Regions from separate parts of the Planococcus faecalis genome, predicted to be linked through region 1. Evidence: riboswitches for the same ligand, from Rfam matches in the RefSeq annotation. Region 1 holds a riboswitch; the other holds the start of a gene.
What was found. Region 1 has a riboswitch for cyclic di-GMP ahead of AJGP001_RS16830 (amidase). Riboswitches for the same ligand answer to the same signal wherever they lie in the genome.

Region 1 (7,587 bases):
ATTGCAGACTCTTTCGTCAGCGTCTTTCTACGTCCGGATGGCTAGATCATTCGCCTTCTTACGTCATTGATACATTCTCAAGCAGTGTCCCAATTTTCTTGTGATAAAATTTGGCTCTTTAAAAAATCAGGTAATTTCTTTCTATTTATAGTGACTTTTAAGCTATAATGACTTGTGAGTTATATTTTGTAAATAGAGAAGAGTGGTATGTATGAAAAAGACATTTCTATACTTATTCGGAGTCATTATTTTGTTGGCACTCCCTATTATCATATGGTTTTTTAAAGATGAAAAAACAGTCACTATTGCAATCATTGATAAAACGGTTCCTACTGAAAGCTACCGGGAGCATAAAGGCCTGACTTGGCTATTAAATCATCAACGTTACGTAAGTGAATCTGGAGAAGCTTATCTGGCCGACACAGATTATTATGGCTTCGTCCCTAATGAAAAAGAAGAAAGCTACACTACTCGTGATTTACCCGGAGACTTGTCTGGAACTGACCTGATCTATCTTGCAGATTCCTACGGAGTTTACGAAGAAAATTTACCATGGCAAACGACCGAGAAAAAGCCTGGCAGTTCATCCATGATTACCGGCGGACTGAGTATGGCTGAGTGGAACACGATTAAGCAACAAGTTCAAGCTGAAGGCACTGATTTGGTAATGGAGTTTAATACATTTGCTTCTCCAACGCCTAAAGAAGTCGCAACAGACATAAACAAATTTCTTGGCTTGGAGTGGAGTGGCTGGAGTGGTCGTTACTTTGTCGATCTTGACTCTTCTGACAGTGAAATCCCTCAATGGATTATTGATAACTACGAGAAAAATGAGGCCAAGTGGCATTTTAAAGGTGCTGGATTTATATTGGTTAATGACGATACCGGCGAAATTGTAGTTCTTTCTGAAGAAGCAGGTGAAATCGGTTCTGACGGTCTTCATCTTACCTTTACTGAACAAGGCACCGCTCAATTCAACTTAACGGATAGCCCTTCTTTTGGTTATTGGTTTGATATTAATGAAGCCACTGAAGGAACGGATGTCTTAGCAGATTATCAGTGGGACCTGCAAGCTACAGGTAGTGAAAAGCTAGAAAAAGCAGGAATTCCACAGAGCTTTCCAGCTGTATTCCACCAGTCTAAATACGGTGCAGATCTATACTATTTTGCAGGTGATTTTGTCGATATTGACGATGTTCCAAACTTTTACCGTTATTCTGGTTTTGCAAAAATGCGCTCATTCCTTTCCATGGAATCGTTAGATGCTGAAAAGAGTTTTTATTGGAAGACCTATGTACCAATGATGGAAGCTATTTTAGCAAATGCAGAAGACAAAGAATCACAAGTTACAGCAGTTAAAGAAGTTGCTAAGGAAGAAGGTATTTCTTATCCTTCCCGTGTAAACGGACAGACATTCGAAGTGTATGAAGATGGCGAATGGCAGCCATTTACGATTAAAGGCGTTAATATGGGCATGGCTAAGCCCGGAACGTTTCCTGGAGAAGCCGCAATCTCGCGTGAGGAATACGACCGCTGGTTTAAAGCGATCGGTGAGATGAATGCCAATGCGATTCGTGTGTATACGCTTCACCCGCCTGCTTTCTATGAAGCATTTGCTGCTTATAATGCAAGTGCTAAACAGCCACTTTACCTGTACCACGGCGTCTGGATTGATGAAGAGCCACTAGTTGAAACACTCGACGCCTTTACTCCTGAGATTACTGAGCGTTTCCAAAATGAGGTTCAGAAAATAGTAGACGTTATTCACGGTGATGCTGTTGTCGAACAAGAACCTGGCCATGCATATGGTACCTACAAAACTGACATCTCCTCTTACGTTATTGGTTGGATGATTGGTATCGAATGGTATCCGTTTACGGTTCAACAAATGGAACTTGATTATCCTGAGCTTGGTGATTTTCAAGGTACGCATGTATACACAGAAGAGGCCAACCCGATGGAAAATTGGTTGGCACAGCAGCTGGACTTGTTAGCATCGTACGAACTAGATACCTACCAAAGTATGCGTCCTTTGAGTTTTACTAACTGGGTAACGACAGATAATGTGGACCAACCAGCAGAGCCAAGTGAACAAGAAGATATGGCAACTGTCGATCCAAATCACATTAAAACCAAAGGCATCACGGATACAGTTGGCATGTTCGCTTCTTATCATGTTTACCCGTACTATCCAGATTTCTTGAATTTAGAAGAACGATACACTGAATACGTAGACCACCGCGGGGAATTCAATAACTACGCCGGCTACTTGAAGGATTTGAACGATTCTCACGATATGCCAATTGTCATCGCCGAGTTCGGTATTCCTTCTTCTCGCGGCATGACTCATGAAAATCCGTTCGGTTGGAACCAAGGGTTTATCTCTGAACAACAGCAAGGCGAAATCGTCAGCCATATGTATGAGGATATCCTTGAAGAAGGACTGATGGGCGGTATGGTTTTCACATGGCAAGATGAGTGGTTTAAGCGTACGTGGAATACGATGGAGTATGACAATCCAAACGAACGGCCATTTTGGTCCAATGCTCAAACAAATGAGCAGCAATTCGGATTGTTGAGCTTTGATCGTCATAAAGTGAAAGTCGATGGTGAAGATGATTGGCAAGATGGGCAAAAGCTATACGAAAAAGACAACGGTGCCCTCAGAACCTTGACCATGGATTCAGATGAGCGCTACGTTTACATCAAAGCCCAATTCGATCCTACCGATAAAACCTGGTGGACTGAACAGGATTTCAATTTGTACTTTAGTATTCGTGAAGACCAAGGCATTGCAGTTGATGCGTTGGGGAAAACAGAATTTCTCGCAGATTTTCAGTTGAAGATGAACGATTTAAAACAAGCACAAATGCAAGTTGCAGGCGATTACGACAGCTTCTATTATGATTATCACAACCGTTTAAAGATGATTCCTGCAGAAGAAAATATTGAGTCGACTTTCCATCCGATTCGACTCGCATTGAACAAAGAATTTGTGCGTCCCGATACTGGAGAAACACTGCCATTTTCTTCTTATGAAACCGGTGTTTTCCGATTTGGTATTGCCAATCCGGAGCATGAAAACTATGATTCTTTGAACGATTATTACTACGATGAAAAAACAGGCATCATGGAAATCCGAATTCCTTGGATGTTGCTGAATGCTAAAGATCCGGCAAAACGAGAATTTACAGGGGATCTTCAACAAGACGGCATTGAGGCTTCGAGAACAATTGAAGGAATAGATGTCGCTGCTAGTTTAACGGATGATAATGGTAAAGCAACTGAAACCTTTACTGCAACTCAAGCAGCCCAGTATTCATGGGACACATGGGGACTGCCACAATCCAAAGAACGCTTGAAGCAATCGTATTACATTCTTCAAGAAACTTTTGGCAACACTCAGTGATATAAACCGGACATGTTAGTAGCGTGTCCGGTTTATGGTTTTATAGATGAGTAAATCATAAAAAAACAGCAAGGTTGAGCCATACCGGCCAACCTTGCTGTTTTTTTAGGGTGTCATCGTTTTCCAGCTATCTACGTGGTGAATCGCGACGCCGCCAAAACCAGGTATCCCTGCATAGTGTGCAGTTACTGCAGCTAATTCACCTTCCATGAAAGTTTCGCCCTCTTCATAGAAAGAAATGTTGTCGCCTTCATCAGTCTCACCAGTTTCAACTCCGACTACTACTGATTTGCCGTATTTTTCTGCATAGGCCACTTCGTTCTTTACAAGTTCTGTAATCAAAGCAGCAGAATCTCTATAAGCCATCAAGGTCACACTATGTGTGTTAGCAATCACCCACTCTGCAAGTATCCCTTTGCCATAAATATTTTTATAAGTGATTTCATCAAACCAAAAAGGCAAATCTGCTTCAAGGGGTAAGTTCATTGCAGCTGTACTAGCACTAGCTTTACTCAAAAGGGCTTGATAGGATTTTACAGTGGCCGCTCGGTTCGTATTCCAACCGCTATAAAGGTAAGGCTCTACATCCAAATGAACACCTGCAAATTTTTGAGCTTGCAAAGCACCTTGTTGATAAGACGATAACCAGTTCATCAACCGATCTTGCTTGGTAAAGCCCTTTGGTGCTACCCAGTCACTAGCACCGTCCAATGCGTAAATCGTCATTCCTAATAGTCCCGCTTTTTCAATAAACCTTTTATAGACATCCACGGGAATATCCGCGTCAATCTGCACGTAGACTTTATTGACATCCTTACTGTCTAAAAAAGCAAGGGTTCCCGCTTCATCGCTATAAATCATCCACGGATTCCATAACCAGGTAGCTTTGACTTCCGTCTCAGCTGCTTGTGCACTCACTCCACTTTGTGTCAGCATAATCAACAAACACACACCTGCCATTATTATTTTTTTCATCTTCTGATATCCTCCCATTCTGTAAGCCGGAGCTCAAAGAACGAGACCCTGGCAACCAGACGACCTTGCGTTTTTCAACGGGTAGGCTCATGGCTTTGCGTCCTCCTCTTTCGATGGAGTTTGCCTTTTTCAGATTTTCATTATTATATGTTAATTTATGAGATTTTACTACCTTTTTTAAATAGCCCTTTCAAATTGTGAAGTTTAAGGCAATAATCAACAGTAGGATTTGTCTACATCTTTTATTACTAAGGAGTGACCTACAATGTCTACAGCAATACGTGAAGACGAAATTACATTGGCATTAATTCAGTCTTTACAAGAAGGCAATAGTAATGAATTTCAGGCAATATTGAGTGAACTCCAACCTTACGATATGGGTGTTCATTATCGACATTTGCCAGAAAAACATCGAAACAAATTTTTGTTGTATTTAACGATTTTTCAACTCACAGATTTAATGCAAGAGCTGCCTAAAACAGAGCAAGCCGAAATTCTGCAAAAATTGGGTGTAGAAAAATCAAAAAAAGTGTTGGATCGTATGGATAACGATGATTTGGCTTTATTCTTAGATGATTTAGAGCCTGATCGCATTAACGAATTGTTATCTCAAATTAACCAAGACGATTCTAAATTTGTTCAAAGAACGATCAATTATCCGCCAGAAACTGCAGGACGTCTTATGAATAACCGTTACGTATGGATTCCACGGCATTATACAATTCGAGATGCTATTGATAAAATCAAGCATTTTGCAGAAATAGCGGAGTATCTCAATTACCTTTACGTAGTAGACGAAGATAAAAAACTACGCGGCGTGATTTCCTATAAGGATTTAATTCTTGGAAATCTTGAGGATAAAGTAGAAGACATTATGTACAACCGCGTCGTCAAAGCTGATGTATTGATGGACCAAGAAGATGTGGCACACATCATTAGCCGCTATGACTTTGTGACATTGCCCATTGTGGAACATGACAATACACTCGCAGGGGTTGTAACGGTTGATGACGTCATTGATGTCGTGATGCAAGAAGCCAATGAAGACATTGAAAAACTTTCGGCATCTGGTAAATCGATTGATTTTAATACTCCGGCTTGGACGGCAGCTTATCGTCGCCTTCCTTGGCTAATCCTCCTGCTGTTCATTGGTCTATTTTCAGGCAGCATCATTAGCCGTTTTGAAGATACGTTGCAAGCAGTTGTCGCATTAACCTTTTTTATGCCGTTGATTGCTGGGATGACTGGAAATACCGGCACACAATCCCTATCTGTTGTTGTTCGTGGACTAGCTTCGCAAAAGCTAGATTTCAAGCAAACCGTTAAACTGATCATCCGAGAATTATGGGTCGGCATCATTATTGGCGTGATTTGTTCTGTTCTTATTTTATTGATTGCTTATGTATGGCAAGGTAGCTTTATTTTAGGAATTGTCGTGGGTGGCTCTCTATTAATGACTTTAATTATTGGTACTTTAGCCGGAACTATTATCCCACTGATTCTGTACCGATTCAATATTGATCCAGCCGTTGCTTCCGGTCCACTGATTACTACCATCAACGATATTCTATCTCTGCTCATTTATTTTGGAATGGCCACACTGTTCATTTCACAATTGATGTAAGAAAAGTCCCTGAGTAAAACTTTCACTAAAAATAATTACTGACTCAACGTATGGTGATTCGCACTTTTTCAGGCAAATAACTTTATACCAAGTAAGACACTAGGTATAATAGGTTGTAATCGAAGGAGGCGCGCTTATGACCATTCCAAAACCCCTTGTTCAAACCAATCAGACGTTTGTTGTCGTTACTGTCGTAGCGGCGTTGTTGTTCCATCCAGCCATTTTACTGTTGCCGTTTGTTGTTGGAGCTTATACATTAGTGACAAAGAAAAATCCAGTGATTCAATTGGGCCATCTCTTTTTGAAAAAGCCGGCGGCAAGTTATCAGCAAGAAGATAAAGATCAGCAATTGTTTAACCAGTGGATTGCGACAATTTCCTTAGGACTGTCCTTGATTTTCTTTTCTTTTGGCATACCATCGTTGGGCTTTGTCTTCAGTATTATGGTCATTATCGCAGCAGGTGTTGCGTTGATGGGCTATTGTATCGGCTGTACGATTCGCTTCCGGTACATGATGTGGAAGCATAATCGAACAAAAGTGCAGGTATAAAAAAGACAGGGAGCAAGTTGCTCTCTGTCTTTTTTCGATGATAGAACCTTTACTTTACTTGGCCATTGCCACGCACGATGTACTTAGTCGATGTTAAAGCAGGCAAGCCCATTGGTCCACGTGCATGAAGTTTTTGCGTACTAATACCAATTTCGGCACCAAAACCAAATTCAAACCCATCTGTAAATCGAGTGGATGCGTTGTGATAAACAGCGGAAGCATCGATTTCCATAAAAAATTGATCGACGTTTTCCGAGTTTTTCGAAATGATTGCTTCGGAATGCTTTGTACCATACGTATTGATATGCTGAATCGCTTCACTGACATCAGCTACAATTTTCATCGCTACCTCTAATCCCAAGTACTCCGTTCCCCAATCCTCTTCCTTTGCAGGGATAACATCAGGAGAGCGTTTTTGTACGGATTCGTCCCCATGAATAGTTACTTGTTGAGCCAGTAGCGCACTTAGCAACAGTGGCAAATGCTTGTCCGCCCAATCTTTATGAACCAAAATACTTTCACAGGCATTACAAACAGAAGGTCGCTGTATTTTAGCATTTAATGCGATATCAATCGCCATTTGAACAGTTGCTGTCTCATCAATATAAATATGGCAATTCCCTGCTCCCGTTTCTAATACTGGAACTGTAGCGTTTTGAACGACCGTCTGAATCAATTTAGCGCCTCCACGAGGAATGAGCACATCTAAATATTTGTTGAGTTTGAACATATGAGAAGCTGCTTCTCTACTTGTATCTTCCATCAATTGTACCGAATCAATAGGCAATTCACTGTTCTCAAGAGCTCTGTGAATCACCGCCACGATGGCTTTGTTGGAGTGTATTGCTGTAGAACTACCTCGCAGTACCACTGCATTGCCGGTTTTTAAGCACAAACTAGAAGCATCAACAGTAACATTCGGACGTGCTTCGTAGATCATTCCCACAACGCCTAAAGGCACACGAATTTTAGACATGGTTAAACCGTTTGGCCGTTCCCACTTTTCTAATACTTCACCAACAGGATCTG
Region 2 (7,587 bases), 320 kb from region 1:
AAAAGGGAGGCTAGTTGGCGTTCTTAGTTATCACCATTTCCGATATTCCCCTAATTCAAACCCCCATATCGTACAAATTTAATGGGCATACTCCACGTTATTTCTTAAGTTGACAGCTATGGGCTGAAGCCGTGCCCCCCGGAAAGCGTCCGCCTGGAGCGATTTCTTCCGCACAAGCTACATAGAAAAAAGAGCAGGCACCCCGCGGGGTGCCTGCTCTTTTTTTGTTATCCCTTAATGGTATTAACTAATCCCATCATGTCATCTGCGTAGGAAATCGCTCTTCCTTGTGATTGAAATAGCCGTTGCGTGGAAATCAATTCCGCCATCTCATCAGTCAAATCAACATTGGACATTTCCAACGCGCCTTGTTTGATGCCAATCGTTCCATCCGTTTGCTGGGACAAATCGATTAACTGTAAATTACCATTTGCGAGTTGTTCAGCTTCAGTACCGGTCAGGCGGAAAAGATTGCCACCTATTTTTTCGAGTGAGCCTTGCCGGTTTATCTGGGCAACACCCATTTGGATTTCAGTAGGTTGCTTAGTGGCATCGGTATAAGAAATTTCCAAAGTGCCATTCCCGCTTAACTGAATATCCTTATAATCAGCATCAAAAACGACGGGCTGATTGGTAGCGCCGAGTACCGCATCCCCGTTCGAGGTAACCAAACGCACTTGATTGGAGTTGGGAACTGGTTGAACTTGAAAAGATCCATCTTTTGTATAAAAAGTATTGCCTTCAGCGGCAATGCGGAAGTAGGCGGATTCCCCTTGGATCATAAAATCGAGAGGGCGATCGGTTTGGCGAATCGAACCTGGCTCATTGCGAACAGCGGTTTGGGACAGAATCGCGCCGGCGCCAATCCGTAAACCGTAAGGCGTGGTTCGTCCAATTTCATTTTGTTGGCCGACTTGTTTTTCGATAGACTGGACGAGTGCATCTGAAAAACTCGCTTCTTGACGTTTATAGCCATTGGTGTTGACGTTGGCGATATTGTTGCCAATCAAGTCGATTTTCTTTTGCAGTTCACTCATCGTGTTACTCGCAGTATTCATTTGGATATTCAATGGTTCACTTCCTCCTAAACGCGTCCGATTTCATTGACGGCTTTTTCCATGCTGCGGTCGTATGCTTGAATTACTTTTTGGTTGGATTCGAAGCCGCGGTATGTCGTCATCATGTCTGTCATGGTTTTGGTCAAGTCCACATTCGATTGTTCAATAAACCCTTGTTTTAAAAAGCTGTTTGTGCCAGCAAGTCGAGCAACATTATCGATAAACTGAGGAGCAGCTTCTGCATCTCCCGTCCAGCGTAAAAGATTCTGACCTTCTTTTACAAATTGCTGTGGGTTGTCCGTGTGACCAATCCACAAGCGATCGCCTTGTGTACCATCTGCTAGAATAAGTTGGCCATTGTCTTGGACAGTAAAATCGGCTGAACCAACTTGAATGGGTTGTTGGTTTTCGCCGAGAACAGGAAATCCGTCACTAGTCGTTAAAAATCCTTCAGTGTTTACTGCGAAAGAGCCGTTTTTTGTGTAACGCATCTCACCGTTTTCAGCAGTCACTGCGAAAACCATCGTCCCTTTTTGTTGGGTATCCGTGTTTAGTGGTAATAATTCATCCAACAACGCCATATCTGTTGAATTTCCAGTTTCTCGTAACGGACCTTGAAGAAAAGACGGAATACCCTCCTGTGTATATACTCCTGTAGTCAAACTACCGATATTTTGGGGGACTATTGTACCTTTTTTTCCATTTTCGATCGCTACGATGAGTTGGTCTGGAAATGCTCGTAAGACTGCTTTGTCTTCTTTAAATCCTGGAGTATTGGCGTTTGATAGGTTATTTGTCAATATTTGTTGATTCCTATTATTGGCCATCATCCCTGATGTAGCAGTATATAATCCGCGAAACATAGGTTTTTCTCCTTCTTATTAACATAATGATAGATATCGCGTAGCATAACATTAACGAATGAATAAAAATAGTGTCTTATTGATTAATATGGAAGAAATATCATTTTATATTTATAAAAAGAAAAATATACAAAATTATTGAAACATGATACTATCACTTTGTTATTAATTTTTGAAAATAGTACAAAATGATGAGTTTAATAAAAAAATAATAGAATATCATAATGAAAATGGCAAACTTACTCGAAAGGTAAAGACGCAAAGCTACGGGCCTAAATACACAGTGTACAAGGTAGCCGGGTTACCTAAGTGGTATATTTGATAAAAATCCACTTTTTTAAAGTGGATTTTTATTAGCATATTGATTGTAAAAAAAAGGAGTTTATCGATGAATATATTCCCTAAATCTCTAGAGACCATGGAACAAGCTTTATCGGCTTCTACACTTAAACAGCGAGTTCATTCAGCGAATATCGCCAATGTAGATACGGCTAATTACAAAAGCAAAAAAGTAGATTTCCAAGCAGCGCTCGATACAGCGATGAATCAGCAAAGTCTTTCAAGCTATAAAACAGACAATCGCCACCTGTCGTTTAGCAATGAAGCTACTGTAGGATCGACTAAAATCTTAACAAACAACTCAACCCAATATAATAACAATGGCAATAATGTCGACATGGATGTCGAGATGGCTGAACTGGCAAAAAACCAATTATGGTACAACGCCGTAACCGAACGGGTCAACGGCAAACTCAACAGTCTTAGCTCTGTTATTAATGGAGGGAGATAACAAAAATGAGTTTATTCAGCGGATTTAATATTAGTGCTTCGGGGCTGACGGCTAACCGAATGCGCATGGATGTGGTCTCTGCGAACATCGCAAACGCCAATACGAACCGTGCCGAATTAGTGGACGGGGAATGGGTGCCGTACCGCAGAAAATCAGTTGAGTTGTCTCAAAGTGGAACCTCGCCTTTTGCCAATCAATTGCAGTCGGCAATGAACAGGGGAAACACTGCAGTGACAGGTGTTAACGTGTCGGAAATTAGAGAAGACCAGACGCCTTTTACACTAACGTATGATCCGGAACATCCAGATGCTGGAGAAGACGGCTATGTTCGTTCATCCAACGTGGATCCACTAAAAGAAATGGTCGATTTGATGTCGGCAACTCGTTCATACGAAGCAAACGTCACGGCATTAAATGCATCAAAAAGCATGTTTATGAAAGCTTTGGAAATCGGCAAATAATACACTTTACTTAAGGTGAAAGAAATTGCTCCAGGCGGACGCTTTCCAAGAGATGGTCCACAGGAATTTGGACCATCTCCTTGCGACGAAGCTAGCGCAGCGATGCAGGAGCAGCGGTTTCCTAGTAGCACCTACTTAAAATAGTCGCCGCCTTCCGCTTTTTCTTCTAAGAGTCGTGAAATAATAAGAAGAAACTATTGATTTTAACTAGTGAAACATAGAGTTAGTTTGCTATAAGTCTTTATGAAGTAGTGCGAAATTGAAAGTTCGATTTTTAATTCACCAACTTTCTAAGCGTAGGCGCGTCCACGGGCTAGGCGAAGTAAGAAGACAGGCGTTCTTTGCCTGGCTTCTTACGAGAGCCATGCCCAGAGCGGCCGAAGCGGTATATAAAAAAATTATCCTACTATAACTACCTAGGAGGCACCATGGAAAAAATCAGCGGGATTCAAACGCCTTTTATTCAAAACCAATTATTCGACAAAGTGAAGCTGGACAACAAAGTTGAAGGGTTCGGGGAAATATTCAAAGATGCATTAAAAGGAGTAAGCAAAGCACAAAACGAATCAGATAAATTGACCAATCAATTGGTGACAGGAGAAGTTCAGGATGTTCATGAAGTAATGATCGCTTCGCAAAAGGCCAGCTTGTCGTTGCAAATGACGATGCAGGTACGAAATAAAGTGGTTGAAGCTTATCAAGAAGTGATGAGAATGCAAGTATGATTGAAACCGGCAGGATGATGATGAAATGAAAGAAAAGCTTTTAGTATTCAAAACGAAAATGAGCGAATCATGGACCAGTTTTTCTCCTGTAACGAAATGGTCTGTTATCGGCTCTTTTTTTATCACATTAATGATTTTAGGAATCTTCGTTTTCTTTAGCAATCAATCTAATTTTTCTGTATTGTATTCTGATTTGACGGCGGCCGAAGCTGGTGAAATCAAGACGGCGATTGAAGAACAAGCAATTCCTGTGGAAGTGTCGGCAGATGGTAAAACGATCAGTGTGCCTGAAGAGCATTTGGCTAATTTGAAAGTAAGTTTAGCAGCTGAAGGCATTCCGAAAAACGGCAATGTCAATTACGGTACGTTTAGTGAAAATATGGGGCTTGGGATGACCGATCGTCATTTTGATGTGGTTGAACGGGATGCGATGCAAAATGAGTTAGCGTATTTGATTGAGCAAATTGACGGAGTGACAGAAGCCAATGTCATGATTACGTTGCCAAAAGAAAATATTTGGATTACCGACGAAGAGCAAACGTCAACGGCTTCGATTGTGGTTCAAGGTGATTCGACTTTGCAGTTGGATCAAAAGCAAATTAATGGCTTGTATCATTTAATCAGTAAATCGGTGCCAAGTTTGCCGCCAGAACAAATTGTGATTATGGATCAAAACGGCCAAGTGTTTGAAGTGCAAGATGCCAATCAAGCAGATACCAATTTGTCGGTTTACCAGCAGCATCGTGAAATTCAAAAAGGCATTGAACAAGATATTCAGCGCGAGTTGCAACAAATGCTTGGCTTATTATTAGGTCAGGATAAAGTGGTTGTTTCTGTTATGACGAATATTGATTTCACTAAAGAAAAACGAGAAGAACAATTAGTGGAACCGGTTGATGTTGAAAATAATGAAGGCTTGAGTATTAGTGTCGAACGAATTGTTGAAACGTATTCAAGTGAAGGAACAGTTATTGAAGATGCAGCGGGAACCGGGGAAACGGAAGTGGCTAATTATCCAGGTGTAGACGGTGCTGGAAACAGTGAATCTGAACGAACAGAAGAGCGCATTAACAGCGAAGTCAACCGAATCAATCGCCAAATTGAAAAGAGCCCATATGTCGTTGATGACATTACAATCAACGTTGGTGTAGAGCCGCCGATTCCGGATAACCCGGCAAGTTTGACGCAAGAAAACATTGCGGATATCAGTAATTTATTGAAAAATGCAGTGAGTACATCGCTAAGCATGAATGAATTTCAAGCGACAGATGTTGAGTTGGAAGATCGAATTTCCGTTTTTGCAACCGAATTCCAAGGACGTCCAGCTGTTGAAGATGAAAAGCCAGAAGCGACATTTTTCGCTGGTATTCCTAATAATCTTCTGCTAGTAATTGGAGCGGCAATTGTGCTGGTAATTGTGATTATTGTTGCCTTGTTATTACTTCGTAAAAAGAAAAAAGTGGATATAGAAGAAGAATATAGTTTTGAAGGGTTCGAACAGGCATTAGCCAAATCAAATTTACTAGAACCCGAAGAGGAAGAAATCGATTTGTCTGAGTTTAGTAATCGATCCAATCCGAAGCGAAAAACGATTGAAAAGCTTGCCAAAGGACGACCTGAAGACTTTACGAAATTGTTGCGGTCATGGATGGCAGATGACTAGGAGAGTGTCTAATGGTTAGAGGAATACATGATTTGACAGGGATTCAAAAGGTAGCCATCTTATTGGTTGGTTTAGGACCTGAAGTTTCTATTGAGATATTCAAGCAATTGACCGAGCCAGAAATTGATCAACTGACGATGGAGATTTCCAATGTTCGGCAGTTGAAAAACAGCCAAACGGAAAGAGTCATTAATGAATTTTATGAAATGATTTTGGCGCAGGATTATATGAATGAGGGTGGATTGGTTTATGCCCGAAACATTCTCGAACAAGCGCTAGGGAAAGACAAAGCGATGGACACGATTAGTCGTTTGTCGAACCGACTTCAAGTAAAACCGTTTAGTTTTGCTCGAAAAGCGGACCCTAATCAGATTTTAAACATTCTTCAACACGAACAAGCGCAAACCATTGCGTTAGTGCTGTCTTATTTAGATGCGAAACAATCCTCTAAAATTTTGTCTGAGCTACCAAGTAGCAAACAAGCGGAAGTTGCAAGACGTATTGCTTTAATGGAAAGCACTTCCCCAGACGTTATCCATCAAGTCGAGCAAATTTTGGAGCGTAAGCTGACTGCGACTGGCAGCCAAGATTACACCGCGACTGGAGGAGTTGAAGCCATTGTTCGCGTGTTGAGCAATGTGGACCGCAGTACAGAAAAATCCATTTTGGGCGAACTTGAAAAAGACAATCCCGAACTGGTTTCAGAAATCAAGAAACGGATGTTTGTCTTTGAGGACATCGTCAAACTTGAAAGTCGTTCTGTTCAACGAATTGTCCGTGAAGTTAGCGACGCTGATTTGACATTTGCATTGAAAGTAGCAAGCGAAGAAGTGAAAAACAGCATTTATCAAAATATGTCGACACGTCGAGCAGAGGCTATCCATGAAGAAATCGAAGTTATGGGTCCAGTAAAACTGAAAGATGTAGAAAATGCACAAACAAATATTGTTGGCTTGATTCGTAGTATGGAAGAAAAAGGAGAAATTGATGTATCGCGTGGAGGAGGAGAAGAAATAATTGTCTAATATTATTCGACTTTCTCAGCCTCTTTCTGAAGAAATGAAAATTATTCAGACACGCAAAATTGAGACTCAAAAACCTGTTTTTACTGATCCCAAAATAGATCCGAGACAACAGCAACAGCAGTTGCTTCAAGAAATCAATGAATTGGAAGCTAAGAGAGAGCAATTGCAGGCTCAACTCGTAAACGATCAGCAAAATGCACAACGAGAAATCGATGAGTGGTGGCAAGAAAAGCAACAAGAATCACAACAGCATGCGCAAAGAGTCGAACAACAAGCAAAGCAACAAGGGTTTCAGGCTGGATTTACAGAAGGACTGGAACAAGTGGAGCAAGACAGCGTTGAAAAACGAGCAGAAATGACTCGTTTACTGGAAACAGCCTATGAAGAAAAGGCCACTATTATTCAGCAAGCCGAACCTTTCTTGCTGTCACTAAGTGTGACGATTGCCGAAAAAGTGATCCACAACGAACTGATACAAGATAGACAGCAGTTATTGAGCATTATTCAGCACGCATTAAAGCAAGTAGAAGAAGCTGAAGACGTCACGATGCAAGTTTCTCCCGAAGATTACTCGGTCATTATTCCCTTTTTAGAGGAGTTAAAAACCTATATCAAAGCCGATTCAGAATTAAAACTAGTTCCTGTAGCGAATCTGACATCAGGTGGCTGCAGAATTCATACAGCGAGTGGATCTTATGACGCGATGATTGATCATCAACTAGAAGAAATCAAAAATCAATTGCTCGCTTACTGTGAGGAGAAAACCAACGATGAACTTGTGGGAAGATGAATACCTGGAATTGCTGAGCGACATTGAACCGATCAAAAAGCACGGGAAAGTGATTCAAGTAATTGGTTTGACGATTGAATCACGAGGACCTAATGCAAAAATTGGTGAATTGTGTTTGCTTTACCCAAATCGCAACGAGCCACCGATTGAAGCCGAAGTTGTTGGATTTAAAGAAAACAGAATCATGCTCATGCCACTTCAGGATCTTTCGC

Region 2: it holds a riboswitch for cyclic di-GMP, as region 1 does, so the genes downstream of both, flgB (flagellar basal body rod protein FlgB) here and AJGP001_RS16830 (amidase) in region 1, are expected to answer to the same signal.

Annotation. Positions count from the first base shown of each region.
Region 1 covers NZ_CP019401.1:3,381,759-3,389,345, forward strand. Annotated here, with positions in the region: gene AJGP001_RS16825 (hypothetical protein) at 212-3,409, shown strand; gene AJGP001_RS16830 (amidase) at 3,515-4,384, opposite strand; cyclic di-GMP riboswitch class I at 4,432-4,519, opposite strand; gene mgtE (magnesium transporter) at 4,650-6,008, shown strand; gene AJGP001_RS16840 (DUF4395 domain-containing protein) at 6,145-6,558, shown strand; gene AJGP001_RS16845 (glutamate-5-semialdehyde dehydrogenase) at 6,608-7,587, opposite strand, start outside.
Region 2 covers NZ_CP019401.1:205,695-213,281, forward strand. Annotated here, with positions in the region: gene AJGP001_RS01090 (flagellar hook-basal body protein) at 228-1,070, opposite strand; gene AJGP001_RS01095 (flagellar hook-basal body protein) at 1,085-1,921, opposite strand; cyclic di-GMP riboswitch class I at 2,144-2,230, shown strand; gene flgB (flagellar basal body rod protein FlgB) at 2,310-2,711, shown strand; gene flgC (flagellar basal body rod protein FlgC) at 2,717-3,172, shown strand; gene fliE (flagellar hook-basal body complex protein FliE) at 3,601-3,897, shown strand; gene fliF (flagellar basal-body MS-ring/collar protein FliF) at 3,923-5,560, shown strand; gene fliG (flagellar motor switch protein FliG) at 5,572-6,585, shown strand; gene AJGP001_RS01125 (FliH/SctL family protein) at 6,578-7,375, shown strand; gene fliI (flagellar protein export ATPase FliI) at 7,356-7,587, shown strand, end outside.